DNA from 4 places in the Oceanobacillus iheyensis HTE831 genome. Region 1 is predicted to be linked to each of the others. Evidence: riboswitches for the same ligand, from Rfam matches in the RefSeq annotation. Region 1 holds a riboswitch; each other region holds the start of a gene.
What was found. Region 1 has a riboswitch for S-adenosylmethionine ahead of OB_RS13515 (ISL3 family transposase). Riboswitches for the same ligand answer to the same signal wherever they lie in the genome.
Positions count from the first base shown of each region.

Region 2: it holds a riboswitch for S-adenosylmethionine, as region 1 does, so the genes downstream of both, OB_RS15545 (O-acetylhomoserine aminocarboxypropyltransferase/cysteine synthase family protein) here and OB_RS13515 (ISL3 family transposase) in region 1, are expected to answer to the same signal.
Region 3: it holds a riboswitch for S-adenosylmethionine, as region 1 does, so the genes downstream of both, OB_RS05610 (5-methyltetrahydropteroyltriglutamate--homocysteine S-methyltransferase) here and OB_RS13515 (ISL3 family transposase) in region 1, are expected to answer to the same signal.
Region 4: it holds a riboswitch for S-adenosylmethionine, as region 1 does, so the genes downstream of both, OB_RS14195 (carboxymuconolactone decarboxylase family protein) here and OB_RS13515 (ISL3 family transposase) in region 1, are expected to answer to the same signal.

Region 1 is NC_004193.1:2,702,086-2,710,221, forward strand. It holds gene atoD (acetate CoA-transferase subunit alpha) at 1-111, opposite strand, end outside; gene OB_RS13490 (aldo/keto reductase) at 612-1,526, opposite strand; gene OB_RS13495 (alpha/beta-type small acid-soluble spore protein) at 1,739-1,948, opposite strand; gene OB_RS13500 (CoxG family protein) at 2,146-2,625, shown strand; gene OB_RS13505 (YitT family protein) at 2,702-3,568, shown strand; gene OB_RS13510 (O-acetylhomoserine aminocarboxypropyltransferase/cysteine synthase family protein) at 3,700-4,995, opposite strand; gene OB_RS13515 (ISL3 family transposase) at 5,071-6,285, opposite strand; SAM riboswitch class I at 6,454-6,560, opposite strand; gene OB_RS13520 (hypothetical protein) at 6,745-7,053, opposite strand; gene OB_RS13525 (dipeptidase) at 7,113-8,066, opposite strand.
Region 2 is NC_004193.1:3,156,513-3,164,648, reverse strand. It holds gene OB_RS15550 (SGNH/GDSL hydrolase family protein) at 1-121, opposite strand, end outside; gene OB_RS15545 (O-acetylhomoserine aminocarboxypropyltransferase/cysteine synthase family protein) at 694-2,364, opposite strand; SAM riboswitch class I at 2,467-2,576, opposite strand; gene rarD (EamA family transporter RarD) at 2,655-3,566, opposite strand; gene OB_RS18435 (hypothetical protein) at 3,933-4,091, shown strand; gene megL (methionine gamma-lyase) at 4,129-5,307, shown strand; gene cls (cardiolipin synthase) at 5,480-6,919, shown strand; gene OB_RS15525 (acyl-CoA thioesterase) at 6,981-7,496, shown strand; gene OB_RS15520 (winged helix-turn-helix transcriptional regulator) at 7,551-7,877, opposite strand; gene OB_RS15515 (aminopeptidase) at 8,072-8,136, shown strand, end outside.
Region 3 is NC_004193.1:1,093,992-1,102,127, reverse strand. It holds gene OB_RS05630 (acyl-CoA synthetase) at 1-1,052, opposite strand, end outside; gene OB_RS05625 (3'-5' exonuclease) at 1,413-2,000, opposite strand; gene OB_RS05620 (CBS domain-containing protein) at 2,013-2,702, opposite strand; gene OB_RS05615 (MBL fold metallo-hydrolase) at 2,777-3,706, opposite strand; SAM riboswitch class I at 4,029-4,135, shown strand; gene OB_RS05610 (5-methyltetrahydropteroyltriglutamate--homocysteine S-methyltransferase) at 4,295-5,398, shown strand; gene OB_RS05605 (glutamate-5-semialdehyde dehydrogenase) at 5,464-6,711, opposite strand; gene proB (glutamate 5-kinase) at 6,708-7,826, opposite strand.
Region 4 is NC_004193.1:2,852,706-2,860,841, forward strand. It holds gene OB_RS14185 (sodium:solute symporter family protein) at 35-1,555, opposite strand; gene OB_RS14190 (LLM class flavin-dependent oxidoreductase) at 1,752-3,122, opposite strand; gene OB_RS14195 (carboxymuconolactone decarboxylase family protein) at 3,185-3,853, opposite strand; SAM riboswitch class I at 4,052-4,160, opposite strand; gene OB_RS14200 (hypothetical protein) at 4,493-4,705, shown strand; gene OB_RS14205 (hypothetical protein) at 4,904-6,124, shown strand; gene OB_RS14210 (catalase) at 6,237-7,694, opposite strand.

The DNA of each region.
Region 1 (8,136 bases):
TTCTACTATTTTTTCTGGAGTCCCTACTCCCATAAATCCACCCGACATAATTGTCATTTTATCTTGAAATAAACTCTTACTTTCATTAAATGTAATTAGCTTATTTACCATCAAAGCCACCCCCTATGTTATTTTTCTTTGCTGCTGTCAATTCTATATAGCAAAAATCATGCCAACTATCTAAATTTTAATATTATGTAGTGTGGAACCTTCGCTTTAATGGAATCGCTTACAATTAAATGAAATTCTTTTACTCAAACCATTTCCGTTTAACCGGAATAATTCCGATATCGCGGAACTATTCTCTGTGTTTTTTCCGCATAAACGGAATCAAAACACAGAACAAAAGCGCAAGCGCCCGTTTATCACCGTATGTCCTGGACGGGACCGTATGAGATAAAGGAAACACGATTAGCGGATGCGAATCGATGTTGACTTATCGTAAGGAGGTCTCCGGAAGGACAATAGGTGATGGGCACTGGAGCTGGACGTGGCTAGTTAACTTAGTTGTTTATCGACAGCTCCAAAATTTTATAATTCCTACACCATTAAAAAGACATGACTTTATTAACAACTTAGTCATGTCCTCTCCATTCACTCTTTTGGTAACGTTAAAGCAATTTATTACCTGCAGTTTGCCATAATTTATACCACTCTTGTCTCGTTAATTCAACATTTGAAGCTTCTACTATATTTGTAAGGCGGCTCGGTGTCATCGTACCAATAATTGTTTGTATCTTTGCAGGATGACGTAAAATCCATGCTACTGCAATTGCCGATTTATTTACATTATATTTATCTGCCAACTGTTGTAGTTCTGTATTTAAAGCTGGATAGTCTTCATTATCAACAAATAGACCTTCAAAGAAACCATGACGAAACGGTGACCACGCCTGTATGGTTATATCGTTCAACCGACTATAGTCTAAAATACTACCGTCTCGATCTGATGCTTGTTCATATAGCGTATTTACATAAAGGCCTTGATTCATCATACCTGAATCAGTAACACTCAATTGAAGTTGATTGGTCACAATGTCTTGTTTCATGTATTTTTGTAGTAATTCAATTTGCATGGAGTTATGGTTGCTTACTCCAAAATGACGCACTTTTCCACTTTTATGTAACTCCGAAAATGCCTCTGCTACTTCTTCCGGCTCCATTAACGCATCCGGTCGGTGTAATAAAAACACATCTAAATAATCTGTTTTCAAACGCCGTAAGCTATCCTCTGCAGATGTAATGATGTGCTCTTTTGAGAAGTCATAATATCCATCACGAATTCCTGTCTTCGATTGAATGATGATATCTTCACGTCGTACTTCACTGGGAAAAGCATGAGCGAAGATTTCTTCAGATACACCTTTTCCATAAATATCTGCATGATCAAAGAAATTCACACCATTTTCAATTGCATTTGAAATAACTTTTTCAGCTTCAGCTTTTGTTCGTTTGTTCATACTCATACAACCTAAAGCAATAGCAGGTACTTCTAATCCGCTTTTACCTAATTCGATTTTTTTCATATGATCACCTCTAAAACCACTATACCATTTAATAATTAATGGAGCAGTCTAGATGATATAAAATAATTATGCATCGGGATTCGATTCTCATGATGTACTTCATTTATTTACTATTTTTTAATGGAATTCTACAGCATTATGCTAGAAAAGGACTGCGCTATATAGCACAGTCCTTTCAGATCATTGATGCTCTGGTATTTCAGATTAATGATCTAGTGATGGTCATCGTTACGATTAGCCATGCTATCTTCAGCAATACTTATCATTCTTTTAACCATCTCTCCACCCACCGAACCGTTTTCTCGTGCTGTGGTATCAGCACCTAATTGAACGTGCATTTCACTCGCAATTTCTTCTTTCATTTGGTTTAATGCGCGATCTGCTTGCGGTACTAACAACTTATTTCTACGTCTGCCAGCCACATGATCACTCCTCGGTGTAATTGAACAGCAGTTTTATATCCACTGTTCATTCATCATTTTTTGTTAATTTATTTAATTTTATGCTCGGAAAACACTTCCACTTAATTACTATTTCATTAAAAAATATCGTTCTAATCTCATAACTCCTTTCATACATTACCCATGTGCGATTTTTTAGTATCGGGAGGAAATAGAGAATGGTAAAGTGTCATCATGAAGTTAAGTTAAACACTAAAAGTATACGGGTTTGGGAATTTATTGAGGATTGGTCAAATTGGGTTGAAATCGTGCCGGGTTATCAAGAACATCAAATCGTATCTAATGAAGAATCGATTTGGAAAATACATGGTGAAGTCGGCACATTTAAAAAAGACACACATATTCATGTGCGCATCTTAGAAATAAAAGCTCCTTCATCCATTCTTTTTACAGTTGATGCTTTAAATGAGCAATGTTTAGGTAAAGGCAGTCTTCATGTAAAATCATTTAATCAGAATGACACAATAATGTCTGGAAATATGGAATTAACAATTAAAGGCTGGAAAGGTACAATGGTTTATCCCATCGTAAAGCAATTACTCCCAAAAATATTGGAAGATTTCATGGAAAAGATTTCGACAAAAATAGAAAAACCAAGTAAACTGCAACGTTCCATGCGAGTAAATATCCCAATTTAATCAACACAGTATTTACTCCTTTCCCCTCCAATGATAAAGTATAAGAGGCATGTTTGAGGGAAAGGATACAGTTTACATGGATAAAATAAAACAGAACAAAGCTATAAGAGAATATTTGTATATTATTGTCGGAGCAACACTTGTAGGACTTTCTTACAATATCTTCTTTTTACCAGCAAGGCTAGCCGCAGGTGGAATTTCGGGAATTAGCACCATTTTCTTTGAATTATATCAAATAAGCCCTGCATTATTACAATTCGTCATCAATATTCCTATTTTTATTATTGGTTGGATTGCATTGGGGAAAGATTTTAGCTTCAAAACATTACTTGGAACATTTTGGGTACCATTTATTATCTTAATAAGTGCTGAGACCCCTGTGACAGTATCTAACCCACTGTTAGGTGCTTTATACGGTGGTTTATTGCTTGGTATAGGGTTAGGTATTGTTTATAAAGGAAATGGATCTACTGGCGGAACAGCAGCAATTGCCCAGATAGTTAAAAAATTCACTGGGATATCCAGCGGATACTCACAGTTTATTGTTGATGGCCTTGTAGTAATAGGTTCCATTATTGTATTTAGTGTCGAACTCACCTTATTTGCATTAATGGCTATCTATATATCAGGGAAAGCAATTGACTTCGTTCAATTACGTACTTCTTCTACTAAATTAATTATGATTATCACTGAAGATGAAGAAGCCATTCAAAATCTAATCCAAAAAGGAATCGATCGTGGACTTACTAAAATTCGTTCCGTGGGTGGATACACTAAGCTTGATAAAACCATGATCCTTTGTGTGGCAGAACAACCAGAAGCAGTCAAATTAAAAAAGCTCTTACAGACAGAGTCTCCAGATTCATTTGTCATATTTATAAATGCATCGGAGATCCTCGGAAAAGGATTTTCACTCGACCGTTATTCTGGACAAAAGTTATAGGAGCATAACATAGTAACAGAACTACAATCTACGTAAAAGATGTAGTTCTGTTTTTTATTATTTCATTCTTAGCGCTTTTGACTCTGACTTCTGCATTTCTAACTAATTTTGTATTACCTATCCTATAACAACTAGCCTCTACTTTTTTTAAGAGCTTGATGAATATCGTATTTTATATCCTCGACATCTTCTAATCCAACTGAAATTCGAATCTGATCCGGTGTTACACCTGTTCTTTTTTGTTCCTCTGGGCTTAACCTTGCATGTGTTGTACTTGCTGGATGAATGACAAGCGTCTTTGAATCGCCTATATTCGCAACATGTGATAAAAGCTTTAACGATTGAATAAACGATTTTGCCGCTTCATGTCCTCCTTCTATACCAAATGTTAAGATCGCTCCAGTTCCTTTAGGTAAATAGGTTTTTGCAAGTTCATACTGATGATTCTCTGATAATCCAGGGTAGTTCACCCATGTAACCTGTTCGTGTTCTGCTAAATACGCTGCAATTTGTTTTGTATTTAATACATGTTGCTTCATACGTAGTGGTAGTGATTCTAGTCCTTGAATGAATAGCCAACCATTAAATGGTGATAATGCTGTCCCAATATCATGTCCTAATTCAAATCGTGCTTTTGAAATAAAAGCATTGTCATTTTTTAGTTCGACATAAGATTGATTGTTTAAGGAACTTTTAGGTGTTGTAAATTCAGGGAAATTCCCATTATCCCAGTTAAATTTTCCAGAATCAACGATAATACCGCCAATGGATGTTCCATGCCCTCCAATAAACTTAGTGGTCGAATGAATCACAATATCGGCACCAAATGAAATTGGTTTCTGTAAGTATGGAGTTGTGAAGGTAGAATCAACGACTAAAGGAATTCCATGTTCATGTGCGATAGAACTTAATGCTTTAATATCAGCTATTTGTAACCCAGGATTTCCAATTGTTTCTGTAAAGACTGCCTTGGTATTCTCGTTAATGGAAGCGGATATTTCTGAGAAGTTTGTACCTTCAACAAATCGAACTGTTACACCAAAGCGTTTAAATGTCTCCGAAAATAGATTATAAGTACCACCATATAACTCATTTGTAGCCACAATTTCATCGCCTACTTTCGCAAGCGTTAATAAAGCAATTGTAATAGCGGATTGTCCAGAAGAAACTGCAAATGCATCAATACCACCCTCTAATTCAGCTATACGCTTTTCAAGAACACGGTTTGTTGGATTTGCATTACGTGAATAAATGTAGCCAGCTTCTTGCATTTGAAAAAGAGACGCAGCTTGTTCCGGACTTTCAAAACCATAGGATGTCGTTTGATAAATAGGTACTGCCCTAGCATTTGTTTCTCCATCAAACTCCTGTCCTCCATGTTGCGCAATCGTATTAAAATTTAATGTTCCGTCAAAATTATTCGTCAATCTTTTTTCTCCCCCTTCATTCTATGGGTTCTAAGTCAAATGTTGGGGTGAGCAATTAGCTCACTCCTATTTATATTAAACCACTTTCTTTTTATATTGATGATGTAATAGTATTCTTGCTCGAAAGCGATCGAATCGCCTAAATCCAAATGCATTTCGTTTTATAACCTTTGTTTGATTGTTGATTCCTTCGATATAACCATTATGTAAATCAAAGGCAAAACTATTCATAATTTCTTTTTGCCAATTATGAAAGGTTTCTTTTGCTTTTAGGAATTCCGGCAGCCCTGCATTTTGCACAAGTTCATAAAACTGATAGAGATACTTTTTAGTATTTTTTAAAGCATTAGGGCCGTTGGCCTTGGCTAGTTGAAACCAGACATTATACGCTTCTTTTAACTCATGGGCGCGTTTTAAATCTGGTGACATGTGTAAATAGCGATCTAAATACCATTGTTGCTTTTTCGTTAACTTCGATTGCTTTTTATAAAACACATGTCGCATACGTTTACACTTCTTCCGATCATAATCATGAAACTCTCTCTGTACACGAATTCTCACTCTTTCTAAAGCCCAATATATATATCGTGTAAAATGAAAACGATCGGCGATAACAATGGGGTGCCCTAATGCCTTATCAACAGCTGCTTTAAAGGATGGACTCATGTCCATGACTACAAATTCTACCTTCTCACCATGCATCCTTAGATAATCCACTAATGTATCTTTTTTACGATCTTTTAAAATCTCTAAAGGTTTTCTATTAATCGGATCTGCTATAACCGTTTGATACTTCTCGTTCCCTGCATCCCCTTTATACTCATCAATCGCTATCACTTTAGGCAATGCTTGTGTTTCCTTCATCTTCGATGCAGTAATCTCATCAAATCGACGCATAATGGTAGTTGGCGATGTATGAAAACGTGTCGCCACGTCTCGAAAGCTTTTTCCATGAACAAGCTCTAATGACAATACTTGATTAAACTCAATGGATTGTCTTTTATAACGTTTGACTAAAGGGTTTCTTTCAAAAAATCGCTTTCCGCAGAAAACGCATTTATATCTTCTCTTTCGGTAAAAAATAATCGTTTGCCTTCCGAATATGCTAGGATGACGGACTTTCTGCGTACGATAATCATGTACCTTGTTTGTCCACTCTCCACACTGTGGACAACGATGAGAGGTTCTCTCTAACTCCCACCTAATGTAATAAATACCTTCTCGTACTTCTGTATCTAATATATTTCCTTCTTCCAACCCAGGTAATGTTATGTTAGAATTCAATTGCACGCATCTCCTTTTTGTTTGGTTTAGTGGTTTAAACAATGATAACAAAAATAGGAGATTGCGTGTTTTTTATTTTTCTTTTACCCCAACAAATATTATAGAGCCATTCTATGTAACAAAAAACTCTATTCCGTAATAAGAATAGAGTTTTAAAGCTAATAAATTATTCTACTCTTATCTTTCAAGCAATTTGCTTGATGGAATTGGCACAGTATTCTAATAAGAACCTGTTGCCGAGGTTTCGTTGGGCCATTTCCCTCCGCCTCTCATGATAAGAAAAACGTATATAAAGTTGTTGGTAGAATAATAATTCAATATGTAAGAAATGTCAATAAATTTTCTTTGATTTCAGATAAATAAATTAAATCACTTCAAACTTAAATATCCTGCTGCTTACAAATTTTGATAAAAAAAAGAGAGAAAATATTTAATTAATAATTCCTCTCTTTTTTATTCTTTTATTTACGAGTGATCTTCACTATGTTCAACCTTTTCTAAAATTGTTTCTACTTTTGTATGTCCATGTATCTCACAATAGTAAACAATCGTTCGAATATGATGATAAATTTTACAAGGTCTTGTTTCTTTAATAAAATTTCGACGGTATTCAATATCATGTGTGTCTACATGAATCTTTTCCACATGATTTTCGATTTCTTTCCATTGATGTATCGTATTTTTAGGGGTATCCCCTTCTAACGGCTCAGCAAAAGTCTCTATATGGTTAAAACTAAATATTAATACAAGTGTTAAAATAAGCAACCGTATCATGTATAGCACCTGCCATTCTATTCTTATCTAATGGCTAGTATTGGAAAAAACATAATTTCTTATACATGAGGTAAATGATTCTTAAAGTTTTGATATATAAACCCTCTTACTAATTCTTCAGAATAATGCTTTTGTAATTCTTCTCGCAAGAATTCATACTTAGAAGCATCCTCGATTCCTTCAATGAAATAAGAAATACCATCAAAATCCGAACCAAATCCAATGTGTTTCTCTCCACCGAGTGCACATATATGATCGATATGATGGAAAAGATCAGATACTCTAGCGGACTCTGCATCTTTTACAAGAAATGGAGGATATAGTGCAAGCTGTATTTGTCCGTTGTGATTAATCAACGCCTCAATCTGATCATCATATAAATTTCTTGGATGATCGCAAATCGTGCGAACATTCGAATGGGAAGCAAAAGGATATTTTGCACTTTTCATTACATCCCAAAAACCTTCTACAGTTAAATGAGATACATCCGTAAAGACCATATGGTTATTATTCATTTCAACAACCGACTTACCTAATTTTGTTAATCCACCACCTCGTAGTTCCTCTGCCCCGTCGGCACATAGGTTAGCGTGATTCCACGTTAACCCAATAGAAAGAACACCTAGCCGATACAAATGTCTCAATTTCACCAAGTCATTACCTATTGCTTCTGCTCCCTCTAATGTAAGGACTGCACCAATTTGATTCTCTTCAAGATCATTTAATTCATCCCATTGTTTAATATGTTTTATTTGTGGGAATTTCCCGATAATCTCTGAGTAAAACAAATCTATTTGCTCTAAAGCATGCTGCCATTGCTCATTTGTTGGTACATCTGGATGTATGAAAATAGCAAAGAACTGTACTTGCACACCACCTTGCTGTAACCTTTCTAAGTTTGTATTTAACTCAAGATCATTTTCAAAATTCAACAGTTTTTTTGGTTGTTGAATGCCCCTTTTTGCCATCTGTAATTTAAGAAGTGCATCACAATGTGTGTCGATAAATCTCATTCTTTACACGCTCCTTTACATATACTATACATCATAATACACCTATATTAATGACATGATATTTTATAAA
Region 2 (8,136 bases), 450 kb from region 1:
CTTTTTGGTCGGAAGAAAGATCCTTAAATGGATCCTGAGATTGATAGATAAATCCAATTGTCATAAGAAGTACCAATGCGATCAATCCGCTAAAAATAAAAATCTTCTTCTTTTTTTTCATGTAATCACACCTATGCAGTTCTTTTCTTATATATTATGAATGAGTAAATGGATTTGTCTATTTAGAAGGCTGATGTAGATGGATTATTATAATAACAGTTTAATCCATTTATTAATAACCTAAACCAATATTTTATAGTAATAAAAATGCAAGCTCTCGTTTAGCAACAAATCGAGTTCGCCCCTATTTTTAAAGGGATGGTTCGCTAATGTCAGGCTTGCTCCTTTAAGATAATGGAATCAAGGTAAGGTGACGAACCAATGATAACTCACCTCAGGTATAAGTGCGCTTAATATTCATAAAAACGTAAGGTAAGTCATCTTTTTTACCTATGATTATAAGTGCGACTAGCCTCATAGAAAACATTCGTAAGTCTGCTATATCCTATGGCGTTTCGTGAAGTCTTCTAATTGTAATGTATGGAGACTAAGCCAAATATAGCTTTGTTGTCTGTGAAAGATTGGAAATCCAAGTTATTTTCAAAAAAAATAGCCTTCATTATGGAAGGCTACTTTATTTATATATATTTTATTACCCAAATAAAATGAAATGTAAACTCATTTTGTTTGTTATTATATCTTAATTGGTTGTCTTGACTCTTCACCATTACGAAGTTGTAGTGCGATTTTTGCTGGAGATTGATTGGTTATTACAATAGCATCTTTTAATGCAGTGGACTGTCTATCCGATGCAAATACAATGGTATCTGTCGGTACTTCTCCCTCGATAGATTGGACTGTCTCATCAAACCAGATAGCATCAACCTCTGTATTTAGATCACGTAACGATGTCACTGGTACTACTTCATACCCTAGCGTTTCAAGTGGTGCTAGTTGATCTTGGTCTATTTGAAGTGTAGCTATTACTTTTTTTCTCACTCCATTGCTTCGATCGAATGGAGAGTGAAGTAACCATTGTACTGCAATTTCTTCTTGGGTCGGTTTATTTGTATGTGATTTACCAGTAGCTTTCTCAATTGCTTGGTCAAGATCAGCGATAATATCATCGATGGACTCCAGACCTACGGATAATCGTACTAATTCTTCAGTTACGCCACTTAATGCTAAGTCATCTTCGTTTAATTGTTGATGCGTGGTAGATGCCGGATGAATAATAAGGGATTTTGCATCTCCTACATTTGCAACATGTGACCACAATGAAACATTATCTATTAATGTTCGTCCCGCTTCTCGACCACCAGATATTCCAAAAGTGATAATAGATCCGAAGCTTTGTTTCAAATATTTACCTGCCAGTTCATGAGATGGATGCTCTTCTAATCCTGGATAGTTCACCCATTCGACAGCAGGATGTGCTTGTAAATATTTCGCTAATTGCAATGCATTATCGGTATGTTGTTTAATGCGTAAGTGTAATGTCTCCAATCCTTGCAATAGCAGAAAAGCATTTTGTGGGCTTAGTGAAGCTCCAATATCACGTAATAATTGCACTCTAAGTTTTGTAATGTATGCTGCTGCCCCAAGGTCAACGTATTTTAATCCATTATAACTTTCATCAGGTTCTGCAAAGTCTTGGAAACGATCGTTATTCCAATCAAATCGACCACTATCAACCACGACACCACCAATGGTTGTTCCATGTCCTCCAATCCATTTTGTTGCAGAGTGAACAACAATATCTGCACCCCAAGTTAATGGCTTTGTTACATAAGGTGTAGCAAAGGTATTATCAATAATTAACGGTACACCATGCTTATGTGCTACTTCAGAAACTTTTTCGATATCAAATACATAGAGGCTAGGATTCGTAATAATTTCACCGAAAACTGCTTTCGTCTTATCCGTAATAGCATCATCAATCGCTTGAGGATCTGTTCCATCCACAAACTTCACATTAATTCCGTAACGAGGGAGGGTGTTAGCAAATAGATTGAACGTACCACCGTATAAGTTGCTGTCAGCAACAATTTCATCTCCAGAACCAGCAATATTAAGAATCGCTAACGTAATTGCCGCCATACCAGAAGAGGTAGCAACTGCACCAATACCATCTTCAAGCTGAGTGATTCGCTGTTCAAAAGCATCTACAGTTGGATTCATAATTCGTGAATAAATATTTCCCGGTTCTGCTAAACCAAATAAATTTTGTGCATGTTCGGTATCTCGGAACACATAGGACGTAGTTTGATAAATTGGAACTGCACGTGAACCAGTTGATGGGTCTGGTTCCTGTCCTCCATGAAGTAAGATTGTTTCTGCTTGCAAAGATTGAAATTTAGACATCGTGTTTCCTCCTTGAATTTATTATTTTTAAAGTAATAAGAGAAGGATTAAAAAAAGCCCCCTTCATAAGAAGAGGACTTTGTCTGTTTAAAACCGAACCTCCTCTTATCTTCCAGACGATGAAGTCTGTAGGATTTAGCACCTTTCAATAGCAATTGCTACAGGTTGCCGGGCTTCGCAGGGCCTATTCCCTCCACCACTCTTGATAAGAGATTTGCTTATTAAATTGTTAAAAGTATATCTTGTTTACTTGTTGATTGTCAACAGTAAATTTAAAATTATTTAAAAATTCATGTATTGAATGCTTTTTTTCGTCGTGATTGTTTATATATGCTATAGATATAGATTGCTAGTGCTAACCATATAAATAAGAATGTAATCATATGGTGGGTCGTGAATGATTCCTCATATAAAAATACGCCGAGCAAGAACATCACAGTTGGTGCAACATACTGCAGGAACCCAACGGAAGCTAGTGGTATTCTTCTTGCGCCTGCAGCAAAAAGAAGTAGAGGAATAGCAGTCACAATTCCACCACCTATTAAGAACAGGTTTTCCATAGTCATTAAAGGATTTAATGAGAACCCTTGAGCTTGAGGAGCTATAAATATGTATATTATTGCAAGTGGTGTCATGACGAGTGTTTCTAATGTGAGCCCAAACATTGCACTGAGATCCAGGGTTTTCTTTAGGAAACCATAAATAGCGAAAGTAGTGGCTAATAATATAGATATCCATGGGAATATTCCATACCCGATTGTGAGATAAATAACTGCTACTCCAGCAAGAATGAATGAAAATATCTGTGCCTTGGTTGATGGTTCCTTTAAAATGATTAATCCTAATAATATACTTAAAATGGGATTTATATAGTAACCCAAACTAGCTTGCAGTACGTGCCCGCCGTTTACGGCAAATATAAATAAAAACCAATTGAGTGTAATAACAATCGATGCTGAAGTTATGGCAATAATTTTTTTGCGATCTTGTTTTATATGCCTTATTGTATGTACAAAATTCCGCCATTTACCTGACAGCATAACAAGCAAAATCATGAATACAAAACTCCAAATAATGCGATGTGCAAGTATCGTACCTGCTTCGATCGTGTTAATTTGTTTCCAATAAATTGGCAAGAAGCCCCAAAGTAAATAAGCACTAAATGTAAGAATCATACCTTGTTGGATTGATTTATTCCCCATAATTTTCCTTCTTTCTATAAATGCATTCTAGTTTCATATAATAATAGTCGGATTTTTGAAAGGAATCAATTATTTGAATTTATATTAAAGAAAACGCTTTCATAAATGTTGTAAATACTTTATTATTGAATTGATATGTTTATCTAAATGAGTAATTGTCCTAGGAAATATTTAACTATATGAGTCAATTTCATATCTGCTAAATTCAGTATAAAAAGCGAATGTTTTAGATATTTTTATATTTAATGTTCGGATTAAAGCAATAATTTGGCTTTGATTGTAATGAAAGACGGCGACTCCTGCAGGTACCGCGCGAGCTGAAGATCCACTTGAAAAGTGTTCTTCTTTTCAGTTAGCTAAAAACCGGTGCCTGCGGAAAGCGCCGTCTGCAATGAAAATCAAATAACGCAATATACGGATTTTACACCAATTATATTAATTATGAAATTTATTCATATAAGTAGTAATACATTAAAAGAACATAAATATCAGGGGTTAGGTGTTACGATCGATCAGTTAGGCTAGAAAGAAACAACCTATTCTATATAAGAGGGGGATTTTAATGAAATATAAACATATGGAGACTTCAGTTATTCATGAAGGATACGACTCAACACAGATGCTTGGGAGCTTGACTCCTCCAATATTTCAAACGTCAACATACACCTTTGACTCGGCAGAACAAGGGGAAGCACGATTTGCCGCAGAGGAAGAAGGATATATCTATTCTCGTTTAGGTAATCCAACTGTGCGCATTTTAGAAGAGAAAATTGCAGCATTAGAAGGCGGAGAGCGAGGGTTAGCTTTTTCATCTGGAATGGCGGCGGTATCTGCTATTTTATTTGCATTAACAAAAGCTAATGATCATATTATTTGCTCTTCAGGATTATATGGTTGTACTTATGGATTGTTATCAATGATGAAAGAAAAATATAATATTAAAACGGATTATTCCAATATGTCATCCGAACAGGAATTGGAAAATCAGATAACGAAAGAAACAGTATTAATCTATGTGGAAACACCGATTAATCCTACCATGCAAGTAATTGATTTAGAATTAGTTGTGAAAGTAGCTAAGAAGCATCAACTTTTAGTAGTGGTAGATAATACTTTTTCCTCACCTTACTTGCAACGTCCTTTAGAGATAGGATGTGATTTTGTTATTCATAGTGCAACGAAGTATATTAGTGGACATGGTGATGTGATTGCAGGACTTGCGGTTGGAAAAAAAGATATCATGGATACCATTGCTTTAACTACGCAAAAAGATATTGGCGGAGTTTTGTCTCCTTTTGATGCTTGGTTATTGATTCGAGGATTAAAAACATTACCATTGCGAATGGATAGACATAGTAGTAACGCAGAAAAAATAGTTCAACAACTAAAGTTACACAAAGCGGTTAAAAATGTCTATTATCCTGGAGACCCTGATTTTTCTAATGTTGCTATCACCAATAAGCAAATGAAACTCGCAGGAGGCGTACTTGCTTTTGAAATCAATGGTGGAAAGAAAGAAGCGCAAAAAGTGTTAAATCAATTACACTTTATCAAAATTGCTGTTAGCTTAGGGGATGCAGAATCATTAATGGAACATCCAGCTTCCATGACACATGCTGTAATTCCTGTTGAAGAACGAGAGAAAATGGGCATAACGGAATCTTTATTAAGACTTTCAGTGGGAATTGAAGCATGGGAGGATATTTGGGAAGATATCCAACAAGCACTTGATAACATCTAAATTAATTATAAAAATAAACGAAGTATTCTACAGCTCAATGTTTGTAGATACTTCTTTTTTATTCGTATTAATTCGGGTACACTATTTAAGATAGAAATGGGTATTATCTAGAAATGCATTTCTGTGCTATTATTATAAAGTGTAATGTTTCTTCAGTTAGGGGGCAATGACTATGGGAATAACCTCTTTGTTATTAGGACTAACATTTGTTTTAAATATTGCTTTAGCTATTTCAATTATTTTTCTTGAACGTAAAGATCCAACGTCCTCTTGGGCATGGGTAATGGTCCTTTTATTTATACCCATACTTGGATTCTTTCTTTATTTAATATTTGGCAAACCAATCAGTAATAGAAAGATTTTTTCTTGGGATAAGAAGAGCCGTTTGGGAGTAAAGACAACAGTTCAATCTCAATTGAGACTCTTAGAAGAAAATCAATTTGAATTTAATCAACCAGACCTTATCGAGCATAAGGATCTTGTATATTTACATTTGAAAAATGATGAAGCAATTTATACACAGAATAATGGTGTTGATATTTTTACAGATGGTCAAACGAAATTTGATGCTTTGCTAGAAGATATAGAAAAAGCGAAAAAACATATACATATTCAGTACTATATTATGCGCAGTGATGGCTTAGGAAATAGGCTTGCAGACATGCTAATAAAAAAAGTAAATGAAGGTGTAGAAGTTAGAGTTTTATATGATGATATGGGATCAAGATCGTTAAAAAACAGTTATATAAAACGTTTAAAAAGAGCAGGAGTGATGGTCGAGGCATTCTTCCCATCTCGATTCATAGTCAATTTCAAGATTAATTATCGAAATCACCGTAAGCTAGCGATTATTGATGGATATATTGGATATTTAGGTGGTTTTAATGTAGGCGATGAATATTTAGGGATTAATAAAAAGTTTGGATATTGGAGAGACACCCATCTTCGTGTGATTGGAGATGCGGTACAAAGTATGCAAACACGTTTTATCCTAGATTGGAACCAAGCATCGAGGGATACTATTTTATATAATGAAGATTATTATCAAACAGTATCTGCTGGAAATGTCGGTATGCAAATTGTTACTAGTGGTCCTGATTCAGAATATGAACAAATCAAGAATGGTTATATAAAGATGATCATGGAGGCAAACGATTATATTTGTATCCAAACTCCTTATTTTATTCCGGATGAAAGTTTAAGGGATGCATTAAAAATTGCAGTATTATCTGGGGTACATGTTAAAATTATGATACCGAACAAACCTGATCATCCATTTGTATATTGGGCAACATTATCGTATTGTGGCGATTTAATTCAAGCTGGTGCTGAAATATTTATTTATCAGAATGGATTTTTACATGCTAAAACAATCATTGTGGATGGTAGGATAGCTTCAGTTGGAACAGCTAATATTGATGTACGTAGTTTCCGACTTAATTTCGAAGTAAATGGCTTCTTGTATGATTCTGAAGTAGTGAATCGGCTTCAAAATGAGTTCGACGCAGATTTGGAGAAATCTACGCAAATGACAAGGAAACTTTATGATCAAAGATCGATAGGAATCCGTTTTAAAGAATCTATATCCAGGTTGATTTCACCTGTTTTATAAATTATAGAGAATAGAATCATGTATACAACATAATGAAAAAGCATAATAGGAGTGAATTTGAATGGAAGCAAAACCTTGTTCTGCATCACTAGCAATAAAGACGACACATGTACTTCCACCGGATACGAATCCTTATAACACATTATTTGGTGGAAAACTAATGGCACATTTAGATGATATAGCAGGCATTGCCGCTGTGAAGCATGCTAATAACCCCGTTGTGACTGCATCTACAGATTCAGTCGACTTTTTAGCACCGGTACGAGTTGGACAATATATTTCAATTGAAGCATTTGTAACATGGACACATAATACTTCTATGGAAGTATTTATTCGTGCAATTACAGAAGATATTAAAACAGGAGATAGAAAAGCTTGTACGACTGCTTTTATGACATTTGTCGCGATTGATGAAAATGGCAAACCGATCTCGGTTCCTCCTGTATATCCAGAAAATGAAGATGAAAAGATGCTGCATGAAAGTGCACCTTTACGAGCAAATCGTCGTGAAGAGAGAAGACTTAATTCAAAAAAACTTGCAGAAACATTTGGGACAACCTACCGTACAGAGAAATAAAATAGTAGATAATAATAAACGGATGCAGACTTCTCATCGAAGCTTGCATCCGTTTTAATGTTGTTCTACCTCTTCAGCTGAGATATACTCGTCAGCCCATTTCTGGATTTCTTGAATGACAGGTTCTAAACTTTTACCTTTAGGAGATAGTGAATATTCAATGCGAACAGGAAATTCGGAATAAATATTACGCTCAACGATTCCTTGTTTTTCAAGTAGTTTTAAACGATCAGAAAGTAGTCTTCCACTAATTGGTAAATCGGCTTCCATTTCGGAAAAACGCTTTGCACCTTTTAATAACTCGAACAAGATTAACCCAACCCACCTTGTGCTTAATAACCCCATTGCTTTTTCAAAACGCGGACAAAGCTGCTGATCCATCGTGTTCACCTCAATTCAAGTATGTTCTAAACATTAATTACAAAAAGTAATCATTGAATCAAGAATAACATAATCAATTATGATAGTAAATGTGACGTTATCTCGTATAGGAATATAAATTTTGGCAATTTTCCGTTGAATATGAAATAATAGAAAGGATGAAAGATTATAGATCATTTTGTGGAGGTTAGACAATGACTAGTAAACATACACAGGAAAAATATGCGGAATTAACACTTAAAAAAGGAGTTAATTTACA
Region 3 (8,136 bases), 1.6 Mb from region 1:
CCTAACTTTCGTAATTGGTCTTTTGGTTGTAGTACCGTTGCTAATGGAGCTACTTCTGTCTGCCCATAGCAGTTCCAAAGTTCGATTTGCGGAAGTCTTTCCGTCAACTCTTTAATAATTTCCATTGGCATAATTGCTGCTCCATAGTAACCTTTTTTCAAGGAACTTAAATCTCTTTTATTAAAATCTGGATGCCGTAATAAGCCAATCCATACAGTTGGAGGGCAAAATAATTGAGTTACTTGCTCTTTTTCAATGGTTTCTAAGATTAATTCCGGACTAGCAGAAGGAAGGATGACGCCACTTGATCCGATGTATATACTTGGACCTAAGAATACATGAAGTTGTGCACTATGATAAAGAGGCAATGCATGTATAGAAATATCATGACTTTCCATTTTACAATCAATAATAGTACTGACATATTCACTTACGATACTTTTATGAGTCAACATTACACCTTTTGGTTTTGATTCAGTTCCACTTGTATACAATATATGTGCTAAATCATCATCATAAATTTCCACCTCTGGCATTGTAGAAGATTGATTCGATTGAATTTGATTTAATGCTATCCACTGACCGCTTGATTCCACCTCTGTTGGTACAACTTCTAAGGCTATATAATGTTCAAGGTTTTTATCTTCTGCTGCAGCTATTACTACATCTCTAAATTCAGTAGACGCCATTACACCTATTGCCATTGAATTTTCTAATATATACCGTATTTCCTGGGATGTAAGCATGTAATTAACAGGAATTAATACTGCTCCAATTTTAGCAAGTGCATACGTGACAAGTACAAAGTCCAAACTATTTTTTGAAACTAAAATTAGCTTGTCACCCTTTTTAATCCCGATATTCAGAAATCCATTAGCTGTTTGATTTACAAGGTTATCAAGTTCTTGATAGGTTAGTCTTTCAGACCTGTAAGCGATTGCATTTTTATCCGGATAGCGCTCACTTGTTCTTGTTAATAGATCGCCTAATGTATTTCTTCGTACTCGATTAATTAATCTATCTAACTCTGTATCGATTTGATTTAATTCCAATGACCTCACTCCCCTTATAATTATTTAACTATTATTATAATTCAGATATATGAGGTTGTCACTGTGTGATTTATAATAAAGAAGAATTGAAATAAAACAAAAGGTATTTTGTTCAAAAGACGGAGATAGCTAGAATAAACATAAGAAATATGTGGATACTCTTTGAAAATCAATAATCGATTTTCTGATTGAGAAGTATTGCTTCGAGGTCTTCTTATCCTATGGGAACAATGCATAATTGCCCCGAATACATATGCATCCGGGGATCAACTTCCGATGCTGGGTAAGCGTAGTATATTTCTGTAGGGGGTTTTCAAACAAATTGAAATGATCATTTGTTATGCCCTAATCCTATTTAATCTAGAAATATAATTTTGTAGCTTTTGGTTTTCTAGCTGATTTTCCTTTTTTGGAAACGAGCCACCGTTCTATAAATTCTTCCGTTGTACCTATTTTCTGCTCTGCCAAAGATGCCAAAAAGATTTTTGCAGACGCTCGAGCATCATCCATCGCATGATGATGATTTAACGCTATACCGTGGTGATTTGCCACCGTATGTAATTTATGATTTTCTAATTGCGGCCAAATTAACCGTGAGATTTTAACCGTACAGAGCGACGTATAATTTGGACATGGGATGTCGTATTTATTCAAAGATTGACGTAGAACACTCATATCAAAACTTGCATTGTGGGCAATTAATATCGTGTCTTCTAAATACGCTGATAATGTTGGCCATAATTCAGCAAAGGTCGGTGCCTCCTGTACTTGTTCTTCGGTAATTCCATGTATAAAGACATTTCCTGAGCGGAATGAAGCTAACGGATTAATGAGCGTGTAAAACTCATCTATAATTTCAGTATCATTCATAATTACTACACCTACGGAACAGGCACTATTTCTTTTTTCGTTTGCTGTTTCAAAATCTATCGCTGCAAACTTAACCATTCCAGACTCCCCCTATATCTCCATAATATCCCAATTGGTAATTATGCCTACCAACTTTTCATCCTCTTTCCCTGTTTTTGTTATAAGCAATGCCGCGAGCCGATTCCCTTTTCCGACTTGTTCTGAAAATACCTCAGCAGCTTCATATACAGACATTTCCTCGCTTATAAAAAGATGATTATCTGATTTTTCATATTGTAAAATATCTTCAGCAGTTGCATTAGTGATCTGTTGACTATCATTCATTGAATTTGCGATCCAACGAGCAATGCCCTTATGTGTAATTAAACCTTTAAAATCTTGATGCTTATATATCGGTAACTTCGTTAATCCTCTATCTCTTACTACCTGAAGTAACTTTTGTACAGAATCGTTTAATTGGAATGTAACCACTTGTTTTATAAATGCATTCTTTACTTGTTTTGGACTTGTAAAATCTTCTTCTATTTTTTCGATTCGTTCCACAATTGTATCATGAGGTTCTGCAATCGCATAGGAAACATTGATACGGTTATGAATAATTGCATTTCTCAGTTCAGCAAATTCCAATAAATCATCGTAATATCGTTTTATCGTAGCATTAGAATCTGATAAAACACGGACTGCTCTTGAGAAACCCATTTCTTTTTTCTGTAATTGTGATTTTAATGCTTTGTCTATACGATTAAATGCTGTAATAAAGCGTTCTGAATTTTTATACATACATTTTTCTCCTATCTTTGCGTTCTATCATTCTAACCGTTCGTACATTACATTAAACATCTATTTTCGATTGTTTATTTCGCCTTGTAGAGTACTTTACCGTTCTCCTCTACACTTTGTATATCCTCTTTTTCTGCTAAATAAATTAAACGTGTTAATGTTGCCATAAATTGACTGACAAAAGCAGTCCCTTTCATCGGTCCATAAATTTTTGTAGTGATTTTAAAAGCTGACATCGGTTTGTCTGATAGAAGTCGTTTGAGTTCTTCAAGTCGAAAAAGATGTCGGTTATACGTTTCCGTTATCCGTTCTGATAAATTTACCATCACTTTTCCATGGCCGGGTAATGCTAACTTACTTGGATATTCCTGTAATTCTAATAAGGATGGTAAATAATCCTTTAAAGGGTTCAACTCTTCTCCCATCCATAACCCAATAACTGGTGAAAGATGCTCTATCACATGATCTCCTATAATCATTACTTCCTCTTGCGTATTATAAAAACAGTAGTGATCTGGTGCATGTCCTGGTGTCCAAATCGCTTGATAAGGTTTATTTCCTAAAACCACTTCATCAAAATCATCAAAAAATCCGTCCGGTTCAAAATCATAGATAAAAGAAAAATCCTTTATTTTTAACGGTAATGGTGGTGTACCATGACGCTTTATTAATGCTTTCATTCTTTCCATATGTACTTTTCGGTCTCTTCCCTTTAGCATTTCTTTATACCCTCTTCTAGAAACAAAGACAGGAATGGCATATTCCTCTTGAAACCACTTTGCCAATCCTATATGATCCTCATGAGTATGGGTTAATATTAGTTTTTCAATCTGATAATTATCCAAAACGGTCTTCCATGTTTCCTTAGTTCCCGTTGAATAAATACCAGTATCTATGACAGTATATCCATTCTCTCCTTTTATTAAATAACAATTCACTTCCCCCATTGCACCTTTAAATCGAACTACGAATTGAAATATATCTTCTGTAATTTTCGTTAACATGAAATACCTCTTTCTAAAACAATTCAATGTATAAATGAGCTTATTGTTATTTTATCGTTCCAAGATGGAATTGCAAGACAAAGGAACTAAAATAAGTTCCAAAAACAAATTAATATAGGTAGAGAATCCGTGCTAATATTAACTCCAAAATGCATGACTTAAATGCCCTCAACAGAGCCGAATACTTTACATGTTTTGAAATCTTTATGATCTTTCGTTCAGCGTAGTACTGCCCGGCTAGAAGCACAAACTTTTTATTTTCAAAAAAGTCTTGACACTATATTCAATATCTTATAAAATTTCTATTAATTAAATATGACAATTCTTATCCAGAGAGGTGGAGGGACTGGCCCAAGGAAGCCTCGGCAACAGACTTATTTGATTAAGTACTGTGCCAATTCCAGTAGCGTAATTGCTAGAAGATGAGAAGAGTATATAGTACGGTTTCCTGTACCCTCTTCTTACTTGTAGAAGGGGGTTTTTACTTTTCCCTATTCTCTGTACAGAACTGTCATATGCTAGTTTCATAGAGCAAGACCCTACTCTATAAGACTAGCCCAAATCTAAAGGAGAAAGAAGGAAATTAACATGACAAAAACAGTTATTAAAGCACCATTTCGCGCAGACCATGTAGGTAGCTTACTACGACCAGAGCGTTTACACCAGGCAAGAAAAGATTATACAAATGGAAGTATTTCAGAAAAAGAATTGCGAGACATTCAAACAGAAGAAATCGAGCGCATCGTAGACAAACAAATTGAGGTTGGTTTACAAGCTGTTACAGACGGTGAGTTCCGTCGATTATGGTGGCATACGGACTTTTTAGAAGAATTAAATGGCATAGAAGGTTATATTCCAGAAAAAGGTTACTTATTCAAAGGAATTGAAACGGAGAGATATAACATCCGTAATAGTGGAAAGATCAGTTTTCCAAAAGACCATTCATTTGTGAAGGATTTCATTGAGTTTCAACAAATAGTAGGGGATCGTGCTGTAGCAAAACAAACCATCCCTAGTCCAAATCAATTATTTCACAAAGGAACGCGCAATCCTGAAGTTTATCCAGATATCCAATCGTATGCAGAGGATATTATTAGTACGTATCGAGATGCAATTCAAGCATTTTACGATGCTGGATGTCGATACCTGCAATTAGATGATGTATACATTGCTGGATTGAACGTAGATGAGTTAATAACATTTGAAGAAGATTTATCTCGTCAAGAGTTGATTGATTTATCTTTACATGTTGTAAACAGTGTACTTGAGAATAAACCAGATGACTTAATAGTAACGACACACTTATGTAGAGGAAACTATCGATCTGCCTGGGCATTTGAAGGAAGTTATGCTCATATCGCCCCAACCTTATTTGCTAATGAAAAAGTGGACGGATTTTTCTTAGAGTATGATGATGATCGTTCAGGAAGCTTTGAGCCTCTTTCTCACATTCCTAACGGTGGCCCACAGGTCGTCATTGGGGCAATCACTTCTAAATTCGGTGTGCTAGAAGACAAAGAAGAAATCATTAATAAAATCAAAGATGCGTCACAATACATCCCGCTAGATCAAATTTCACTTAGTCCACAATGTGGATTTGCATCAACTCATCAAGGAAATAAATTAACAGAAGAGGATCAGTGGAATAAATTACGATATATTGTAGAGCTTTCCAAAGAGATTTGGGAATAAGCTTCTAAAACCTATAAAAACACCAAACTACTTCCGATATAATCTAGAAGTAGTTTGGTGTTTTTTTATTCGCGAATTTGTCCTGATCCTGAAATCACAAATTTAGTCGACGTTAATGCCTCCAGCCCCATCGGACCACGAGCATGTAATTTTTGTGTACTAATTCCTATTTCTGCACCATATCCGAATTCAAATCCATCTGTAAATCTAGTTGAAGCGTTGTGATAAACTGCTGCAGCATCAACTTGAAGCTGAAATTGTTCAGCATTCATCTTGTTTTCCGTTATAATCGCTTCCGAATGACGTGTACCATAGCGATTGATGTGATCGATAGCTTCTGATACTGAATCAACTATTTTTACACTTATTTCACTTGATAAATATTCCTTTTCCCAGTCCCTTTCCACTGCTTTTATTGCTGGTGGAAATTTTTCCATAACGACTGAATCACCGTGAATTTTGATATCATGAGATTGCATTGTTTTTAATAATTCTAAACCATGATCCTCAAACCACTGTCTATGAATAATTAATGACTCAATTGCATTACACACAGATGGACGCTGAAGTTTTGCATTCAAAACAATTTCCGTTGCCATCTCTACTTTAGCAGATTCATCTAGATAAACATGGCAATTTCCTGCACCAGTTTCAATTACAGGTACAGTTGATTGTTTTATCACTGTATCTATTAATTGTTTACCTCCTCTTGGTATTAAAACATCTAGATATTCATTTAATTGAAAAAATTGATTCGCTACTTCTCTTCTAGTATCCTCAATTAATTGCACAGCTTCTTTTGGTATAGAGCTGGAAGCCAATGACTGATGAATAACTTGAATAAGCGCTTTATTAGACTCTATGGCTGAAGAACTACCACGCAAAACTACTGAGTTCCCTGTTTTTATTGCAAGAGAAGCTGCATCTACAGTGACATTCGGTCTAGCTTCATAAACCATACCAATAACACCAATTGGAACACGCTTTTTGGTAATAAATAAGCCATTATCTTTCTCTATTATTTCTAGAGCTTCTCCAATCGGATCAGTTAATATAGTTACCTGTAAAATTGCATCAGCTATATCTTGTAACCTTTCCTCATTCAATCTTATTCGATCGATAACCGCTTCAGATAACCCTTTTTTCTTCCCTTCTTCTATATCTAAAGCATTTGCAGTTAATATTTCTTGCTTGTGATTTATAATTGCTTGTGATATTAATTGCAATGCTTCATTCTTGTCGTCCGTTGTAGATAGAGCCATTTTAAAACTTGCTTGTTTTGCACGCTTCGCTTTCTCTATTACTTCACTCATTGGAACTCCTCCTTTATTTGATCAACCATAACCCATGAATCTCTGTGAATCACCTCAATAGCAGGGATTTGCGTCATCTGTTTTGCTTTTTTTAATGTGTTGGCTGCGTTGAGCTCTTCAGACGAACAACTCACTTGCCCTCTTCCTAATAAATTTCTTCGATTATAAACTTCTACAACATCTCCATCTTCAAAATCTCCCTGAGTATTAATCACACCAGCTGACAACAAACTACCGCCGTTATGCATAAGTGCTTGAGTAGCCCCATCATCAATAAATACTTTCCCCTCTAATGTCGAATGCAAAGAAATCCATTGCTTACGAATCGGAATTTGTTTATTGCGGAAACTTCTAACATACGTTCCCTGTCCATGTCCATTTACTATTTCTAGTAATTTAGATACTCCTACCCCTTTACCAATAAAAACTGGGACTCCGAGAGAAGCTGCTACCTTTGCTGCCATCAGTTTCGATTTCATACCACCAGTACCTAATTTCGATCCTGAAACATCCGTTTCCTGTATCATATCATTAGTAATTAAATCAATTGTATCGTACCGCATAGCACTCGCATATTTACCAGGATGTTTATCATAAATCCCATCAATATCGGTTAATATTATTAATTGAGCTGCATGGATAGAACCACTAACTAAAGCAGAAAGCATATCATTATCCCCGAACGTTAACTCATCAACAGCAACTGTGTCGTTTTCATTAATAATCGGTATAACTCCTCGTTCTAGTAATTCAAGCATAGTAGATGTAGCATTCTTATACCGTTTTTGGACCGAAAAATCAGACCTCGTTAATAATAATTGAGCAGATCGAATATTGTATTCCATAAACTTATCCATATAAGTATGAATAAGTAGACCTTGACCAATCGCCGCGGATGCTTGTTTTCCTTTTAACGTAACCGGTCTAGAAGAATATCCTAAGTTTCGAAAACCCGCTGCAACAGCTCCTGAGGAAACTAAAATAACTTCAAAGTTATGTTGATGTAACATAGCTAACGCATTCACATGGTCTCCTAGTTTCTTATGATCAATTTCACCTTTTTCATTCGTTAGTGAGCTACTTCCAATTTTTATAACTACCCTCTTCTTATTCATATTCTTCTCCTCCTCAATATTCTCTAAGTGTCTATTTTCAGGTATAAGAACAAAAGCCCAAACGCCCGTTTATCACCGCATGTCCTGGACCGGGCTAAATAACTTTATAACTTAGTACGTTTTTTCCACAGCTTCAAAATTTAATAATATCCTGGAACATAAAAAAACCCCTTCATCCCCATTCAATAAAAGGGACGAAAGAGTTTTCTTCCGCGGTACCACCACATCTTAGATGCAATGATTTGCATCTCACTTCTACCATTAACGCTGGCTAAACGCCCATGTTTACATGGGACTCCAAAGGTAGGTT
Region 4 (8,136 bases), 150 kb from region 1:
CTTCTCGATTCTTTCCATCCCTTTGAACACGCATTTACAATACTTGCTGTTGTTCAATTTGTTTAACTTTTCGATGACTAGTTACATGTTCTGCCCATAGACTACCAGCAATCATAACCCCATAGCCTAGCATGGAACTATATAGCAATGCTGTAAATACATGATCTTGAACCCCAAAACCAGTAAGAATCATAAAGCAAGCCGCTCCTACAATCACAGAAGCTATCGCACCTACACGATTTGCTTTTTTCCAAAAATAACTTAGTGTAAGCGGGGCTACTACTCCACTAATGATTGCCGATGTCCCAAACTGCAGCAGTAATGATAGTGATTCCGGACGGTTAAATGACATATATAACGAAATTAGTCCGATAATAAATAATGCAATTCGAGCTACTCGGACGGCTTTTCGATCTATTTGCTTTGCAGATACATTTTTATTCTTATACAGAAAAGGAGCGACTACTACTTTATAGATATCGTTTCCTATACTTGCTGTCATACCAAGATACAAGCTATCGGTTGTCGATAGTATTGCTGATACAATCCCCATCACAATTAGGACAATTAATACCGTTGGAAAATACTCCAATACATATGCTGGAACTGCACTATCAGACGAAGTTAATCCCGGTATCAGAACTCTTGCCGCTAACCCAGCAAACACAGAGAATGTAGATAAGAAAAACAGGGTTGCTCCAGCAGATAATGTAAATTTACGAAGATCCTCTTTCTTCCCTACTGATAATACTTTATTCATTAATTGGGGAAGAAGGACGAAACTAAGTAAGAACCATTGAATTGCCATAATGGCGAACCCGCTATAAAATGGACTACCTGCAGCTGTAGAAGCTGTTAAAGCAGGGTCTGCATTATGTAATTGTCCGGTTAAATTCCCTAGAGTTCCCCATCCTCCACCGATTGTCCAAAAAAGAGAGAGGAATAACAGAACTGAAATAACGGACATTACAATGCCTTGAATTCCATCTGTAATCAATTGTGCATATGCTCCGCCCATACTAATATATAAAATCGTTAATGTGACTCCAAAAAGAATCCCCCAATAATAAGGAATTCCTATAATTGTTTCAAACATGGTAGCTAAACCCACATTTTGAGCAACAATATAGTAGATATTAAATAGAATCAATAACGCTACGATGACTTGTAATGCTTTACTATTATAGCGATTACCTAGCCATTGCGGAAGCGTTAAACTACCTTCATTCTTTTGTCCGTGTTCCCAAAACTTTTTGGTAACAAGTAATAAGCCAACCCAGGTGATTCCAAAACATCCTAATGTATACCAAAGTACAGGTGTACCATACATGTATGCCCAACCAGGTACACCAATAAATAAATTAGCACTAGAATAGGTTGCTCCAAAGCTGATACCAATTAGCCAAGGACTCACCTTTCCTTTAGCAATGGAAAAGCCCTTCATCGAACGGCTATATTTTGCTCCCCGCTTCCCTAGCCAAACAATGAGCAAAAAGTAGACGAAGAGACACGCTCCGATGATCCACGCAAGCGTCGCTTGATTATCAGTCAACATTCGTATTCTCCTCCGTTCCTTTTGGGTATATTTTATTCCAGACAATCAAACCAATTATCCAGAAAACGACAACTCCAATAAAATAAAATGTGATCATCTGCTTTTCCACTCCTTTTTTCGAACAATTCTAGATGATAGGCTTCCGCGTCAACGGAAATCTATCATCTGTTTCCGTTCAAGGACATTCCTTAAAATATTACGTGTGAACAATTCCTAGTTGCTTCGCTATATGATTTTCTGCCAATCGTTTTTTCCCTTTACCGAATAAATTTTCACGTAACGTAGTTCCTTCATACTCCGTTCGATAGATTCCCCGTTCTTGTAATATAGGTACTACGTGATCAACAAAATCTCCGAAGGTATCAGGAGAAGTTGCTAATGCGACATTAAAACCGTCTATATCAGCTTCAACAGCCCACTTTTGTATTTGATCAGCAATCTGTTCTGGAGTACCGACAAACTTCGGGCAACCATTTCCAAGACCATGATTTTTTATTGCTTCACGTAACGTCCATTTTCGATGCGGGTCTTTCGTATATAAATCTAGATTTCCTTGCACTGCTTCTGTTTCAATATCTTCAATATATTGATCTGGATCATACTCTGAAAAATCAATTCCTGTATGTCCTGATAGTAAAGAAGCTGTGCCTTCATAACTGATATGATTCACGAAGTCTTCATACTTCGCAATCGCCTCTGCTTCTGTTGAGCCAACAATCGGTAACATCATCGGGAATATTTTGACGTCATCTGCATTTCTTCCATTTGCTTGAGCACGCTTTCGAATGTCGGCAGAATAATTCTTCAACGATTCAATTGATGTCTGCTTTGTGAAAACGGCCTCTGCATGTTTTGCCGCAAAATCTCTTCCCTTTGGAGATGCTCCAGCTTGGAATAATACTGGCGTTCGTTGTGGTGAAGGCTCAACTAAGTGTGGTCCAGGCAAATTAAAAAACTCACCGCTATGATTAATTAAATGAACTTTCTCTGGGTCAGCAAAAGAGTCATTGGAACGGTCATAGGTCACCGAATCCTCTTCCCAGCTGTGTTCCCAAAGCTTGTAGACCACATCCAAAAATTCATCTGCTCGATTATAACGTAATTCTTTCGGCAACCTTTCCGTTAAACCCATATTGACTGCTTCACTTTCCAAATAGGAAGTTACGACATTCCACCCAACTCTGCCTCCGGTTAAATGATCTAAAGTGGAGAGCTGACGTGACAATACATACGGTTGAGCATAAGTGGTAGATATGGTTGGTGCAAAACCGAGATGCTCGGTAACTGCAGCCATCGCTGTAATCGGAAGTAAAGGATCGTGTGCAGGTAGTTGTACGGCACCTCTTGTCGCTGCATCATGATTTTTCCCATATACACTGTACGTACCTAACACATCGGCAATAAATAACGCGTCAAATTTCCCGCGTTCAAGTATTTGTGCAATTTCCGTCCAGTAATTTAAACGATTATGATTTATTCCGCGATCTTTTTCATGTTTCCATAGTCCCGTTGAATGAGGGGATGGTGAATTTTGTACGAATCCATTAAAATGAATTTGCTTTGGCATACACTCAGCTCCTTGTATATGAATAAGATAATTACACTAAAATTGAGGTTAAGTCTACAAAACTATTCATCATCGTAAGCATTTAACGCATTGACACTATGTGCTAAAGCAGAACCTGCTTTAAGAGCAACTGCTACAAAAATTGCCTCGGATAGCTCATCTTTACTCGCACCAGCTTTTTTGGCATTTTTCGTATGCAAATCAATGCAATACGCACATCCTGTTGTATGTGCAGAGGCTACAGCTATCAGCTCTTTTTCTTTTACTGTAAGTTTACCTTCTTCCAAAGTTGCTCCATCAAATGTCAAGAAAGCTTTAAAAGCATCTTCGCTTGTTTCACTTAGTTCCTGTAGTCGTTTAAAGTAAGAAGCTTTATACAACTCATCATCACCATTTTCGTCATATGCATTTAATCCATTTACTCCATGCGCTAATGAGGAACCTGCTTTTAATGCAGTAGCAACAAATATCGCTTCAGTTACTTCCTCTTTATCCGCGCCTTGCTTTTTCACATTTCCAACATGGAGTTCAATACAATATGGACAACCTGTAATATGGGCAACCGCCACTGCAATTAATTCTTTTTGCTTCACCGAAAGCTTCCCTTCTTCAAGTGCTTTGTTATTAAAAGCAAAGAACGAATGAAATACTTCTGGTGCAAATTCCTTTAACTCTTGAATACGACTGAAATACGATTTTTTATAAAGACTCTCTGTTTTTATAGTTGGCATAATACACGCTCTCCTCTTCATTTTAGATTTTTATAAACTACGATCACTTGACAGTTTCGATCCCCCTACTTTAGTTACCTGATTGGTTTACTCATATTTGAAGTCAAACTGTTCCACTTATTTTTCCAAACCCTCACTGACAACAAAGAAAAAACTCTTCCGATGAGAAAGAGTTTTATTTAAAAGGTATAAACACTTTTCTCATCTATCAAGCCTACGCTTGCTGGAATGAGCACCATGTTACTTCATTGTAACTGGTTGCTGCGGGATCAATGGACCAGATTCCTCCCCCGACTCTTGATAAGGAAAAATAATATGAAGTTGTATAAGATTTGTATATTAGCATAACGAACCCTCAATTAACTGTCAATAGTTAATTTTTTAATAATTCAATGTAATGAAAAATTGAATCTATTGGACTATACATCCGAATTTTATGTTTATAAGGACTCACAATTTTAGTCATTAACAGTCGTAAAGGGTGAATTACATACTCCCTCAACCAGATGCACACGACGGTATTCATTAACATTACTTGGCTTGAATAGTCGTTTTCCCATTCTTAAAGTTATTATTTTTCTAAAATACAAACATTCGTTCTGAAAAATGGAGCGGAATGGTTTACATTATGGTAGATTTATGAGAACATATATTTGGCAAGAAAGGAAAGGTGAACCTATCTATGTAATAAAACTTGTTGGAGGAAATGTAGAATCCGTTATCTCCAAAAATGAGAGTACGTTACAATTCACATCCTACGAAGAAGCAGAAGCATACAAAGAGGAGTTATTGAAAGAAAATTTCCTTTCAAATAGATTCGATATAATTATAGATAAAGAGGACCTCACTTAAATGTGAGGTTTTTTGCTTTTTTCAAAGAAGGTTCATTTACATACACTTTTTGCTTAGTCCCCATGAAGATTTTTTCAAACCATAGAAAGCCTCCTGTCACTACCTGAATAGTTTCCTCACAAATTGTAGTTTAGATCCTATACTTTTCGGCTAAATAGAAGAACATACTAGAATCAGCAAGATGAAAAGGGTGAAGAAATGACAACATGTTCAACTAGTAGAAGTATTGGATTAATTTCAGCTCCTGGCTATCCAAACCATATTGCAGCAAAATTAAAAGAAGAACTCCCAAATCTACTAGAATTCTATGTAGACGATGATTGTGAATGGGAGGTTCAATATATAGAAGACCCACTTACAGGAACCGGTGAATCAAATGATATTCTAAATGCCACTAAGGCTACAAAGAACAATAATCATTGGGACTTTGGCGTTTGTCTTACGGATTTACCTTTATTCAAAGATAAGCGGCTAATTATTGCAGAAGCAAATCAAGAGGAAAATATAGCGTTGGTCAGTATGCCAAGTCTAGGTTCCACAATGATGATTAAAAGGTTGCGAGAATCTATATTACAATTAGTCAATGAAATGTATTATGGCAGCTCTGATGTGGACAGAGAAAAGGCCGAACTCCACCTTCAGTCTATGAATGAAGAGCATAAAGAATTGAAAAACAAGAGTTCCACACGTTTAATTGGAAAGCGTTTATTAGAACGAATTTCCCCTATTGAACGAGAAACACCTGATAAACATGAGAATCAAGGTGAATGCGATGTCGATGTTCGTTTTACTGTTCCTCGTAAATGGAGTATTGCTATACGAATCATTACTGGAATGGTTCGAGCAAATCGACCTTGGTCACTTTTCCCTACGTTTATGAAAGTAATTATGATTGCATTTACTACTGGTGCATATGCTCTTGTTTTTCCGACACTATGGCAGTTAAGTGATTTTTATTCATTGCCACGCATGCTTATATTAATGTTTATTGCTATCACTTCTATGGTAGGTTGGATTATATTAGCCCACAAACTATGGGAACGGCCTCAAGATGGTAAAGATGACTACGTACGAAAACTATATAATGCTACCACCGTCTTAACCTTGCTAGCAACTGTATGTCTTTATTATCTCATTTTATATATTCTATTTACTTTTGCTGTTAATATATTTATCCCAATAGAATTACTTGAAGCTCAAATAAATGAAGAAGTTAACTTTACTAGTTATCTATACATTGCTTGGTTAGCTACAAGTATAGCAACGATTATTGGTGCCCTTGGTTCTGCTTTGGAAGATGAAGATGTAGTTCTATCTTCAACGTATGGTTATCGCCAACGGCAGAGACATAAACAGGTTAAAGAACAACGAGAACAAGAAAAAGCAGAGGAAGACCAAAAAAATGTATCGAGTGACTGATAAATACAAAGAATGTACTACCTTTCGTTACTTCCAATGAAGGATTTTATACGTAAAGAAAATATACCGGATGCTTTTTCCTTTAGAGAAGCAACCGGTTTTTCATTTTAATCTATTTTTTTCGCTTCAGTATTACAGTTTTATTCAATCTGTTCGCTAAATCTCTAGATGCTTCCTGTATATAGCCATGGACAGTGTTAAATACATCATTAGAAACAACCGAAAGTCCTTCCGCCATATTAGTTATTAAATCTTCCTTATCTTCTTCTGACAATGATTCATAAAAAAGTCCGGGTTGTGTAAAATCATCTTGTTTTTCAATATCTGACCGCTGTAGCTCCCCTTCAACAAATCGACCATCACCGCTTGTCACTAAGTCACCTGGCCACCAATTAGATTGATTATTTACTGGAACATTACGAAAATCAGGACCAATACGATAACGCTGTGAATCAGAATATATATTAGCTCTTCCTTGCAGCATCTTATCATCCGAAAGCTCAACACCTTCTAATAAATTCGTAGGCGAAAATGCTGCTTTCTCTACCTGTTCCATATAATTGTCTGGATTTTTATTTAATTTCATAACTCCTACTGGTTTAAAAGGAAATTGTTGTTGATCCCATAACTTCGTATCATCTAATGGATCATAGGGTAAACTGGCAGCATCTTTTGGATCCATAATCTGTATATATAATCCATATTCGACTGGCTCCCCTCTTTCAATTGCATCATGTAAATCTTGCCCTGCAATATCTGGATTTTCACCAGCTAATTTAACCGCTTCTTCATTACGAATATATTCCTCTCCGGCTATCGGTGCCCACGTATATTTAATAAAATACCGTTTTCCTTCTGCATTTTTCCATACATAGGTATTTACACTATGCCCAGGCAAATGACGTAAACTTTTCACTGTGCCAAGATTAGAATAAACAAGTAGTGTAAAGAGAAGTGATTCAGGTGCGCGTGCTACAAAGTTCCAATAGCGTGTCGGATCGATTAAGTTATTTACTGGAGATGGTAAAAATGCTTTAATCGCTTCTGGAAAACGAATGGTGTCGCGAACAGAAAAAACAGGAATATGATTGCAGATCAAATCAAATATACCATCTTCACTGTAAAATTTAGTCGCAAATCCTCGTACATTTCTTGAAGTATCAGGCGTTCCCTTCGTACTGACTGCTAAGGAGAATCGCACAAATACTGGCACTTGTGTACCTGGTATCTGTAGAAAAGATAAAGTTGTATAGTCGCTCATAGAATACAATGTTTCAAAATAACCAAACGCCCCCCAACCTTTTACATGAACTGGTCTTTCGGTAATCTTTTCATGAATAAATGTCTGTAATGTTTCATGCTCGATATTGTCCTGTTTTAAAATTGGACCACGTTTTCCAACCGTCTGTGAATGAATTTCTGCTGGAAGATCAATATTCCAGTTAAAAGCAGCGGGATTCGCATGGGATTTATCGCTCGCATTCCCTGGATATCCATGTAGTCCTTGACTCCCAAACCCTTGTGAATAATTACGAGAATTATTCTGCTCATCGTTATTTCCTTTAGTCATGGTCAAACCTCCTATCACACCAAGATCAAAGCGCAAACGTCCGTTTACCACCGTATGTCCTGGACGTAACCGTATGAGATCAACTGCTGCAATATTTATAATTTCGTATACAATAAATAAACTCTTATCAATTTATGTCCTACAGATATGGCTTAGAACTTTAGGTATAAATTCCAAAGCCACATTTGTTTTAACCGATTTGATTAAGGGGATAGTGTAAAAAGGAGATTGATAACAATGCGCTTTGCACCATTTTTCATTCTAGCTGTCCTTGGATATTTCTTGATCAGCATTCCTCTCATTTATTTGATAGATTTCGTATTTTTAAAAGATGGAATTACATTTAACAGTCTAAGGAACAATGCGATTGGATTTTTGCTAGCTATAGTCTTTATTTACTTTGTATTGTACAGAAGAAAAAAGAAATGAAATTTAAAAAACC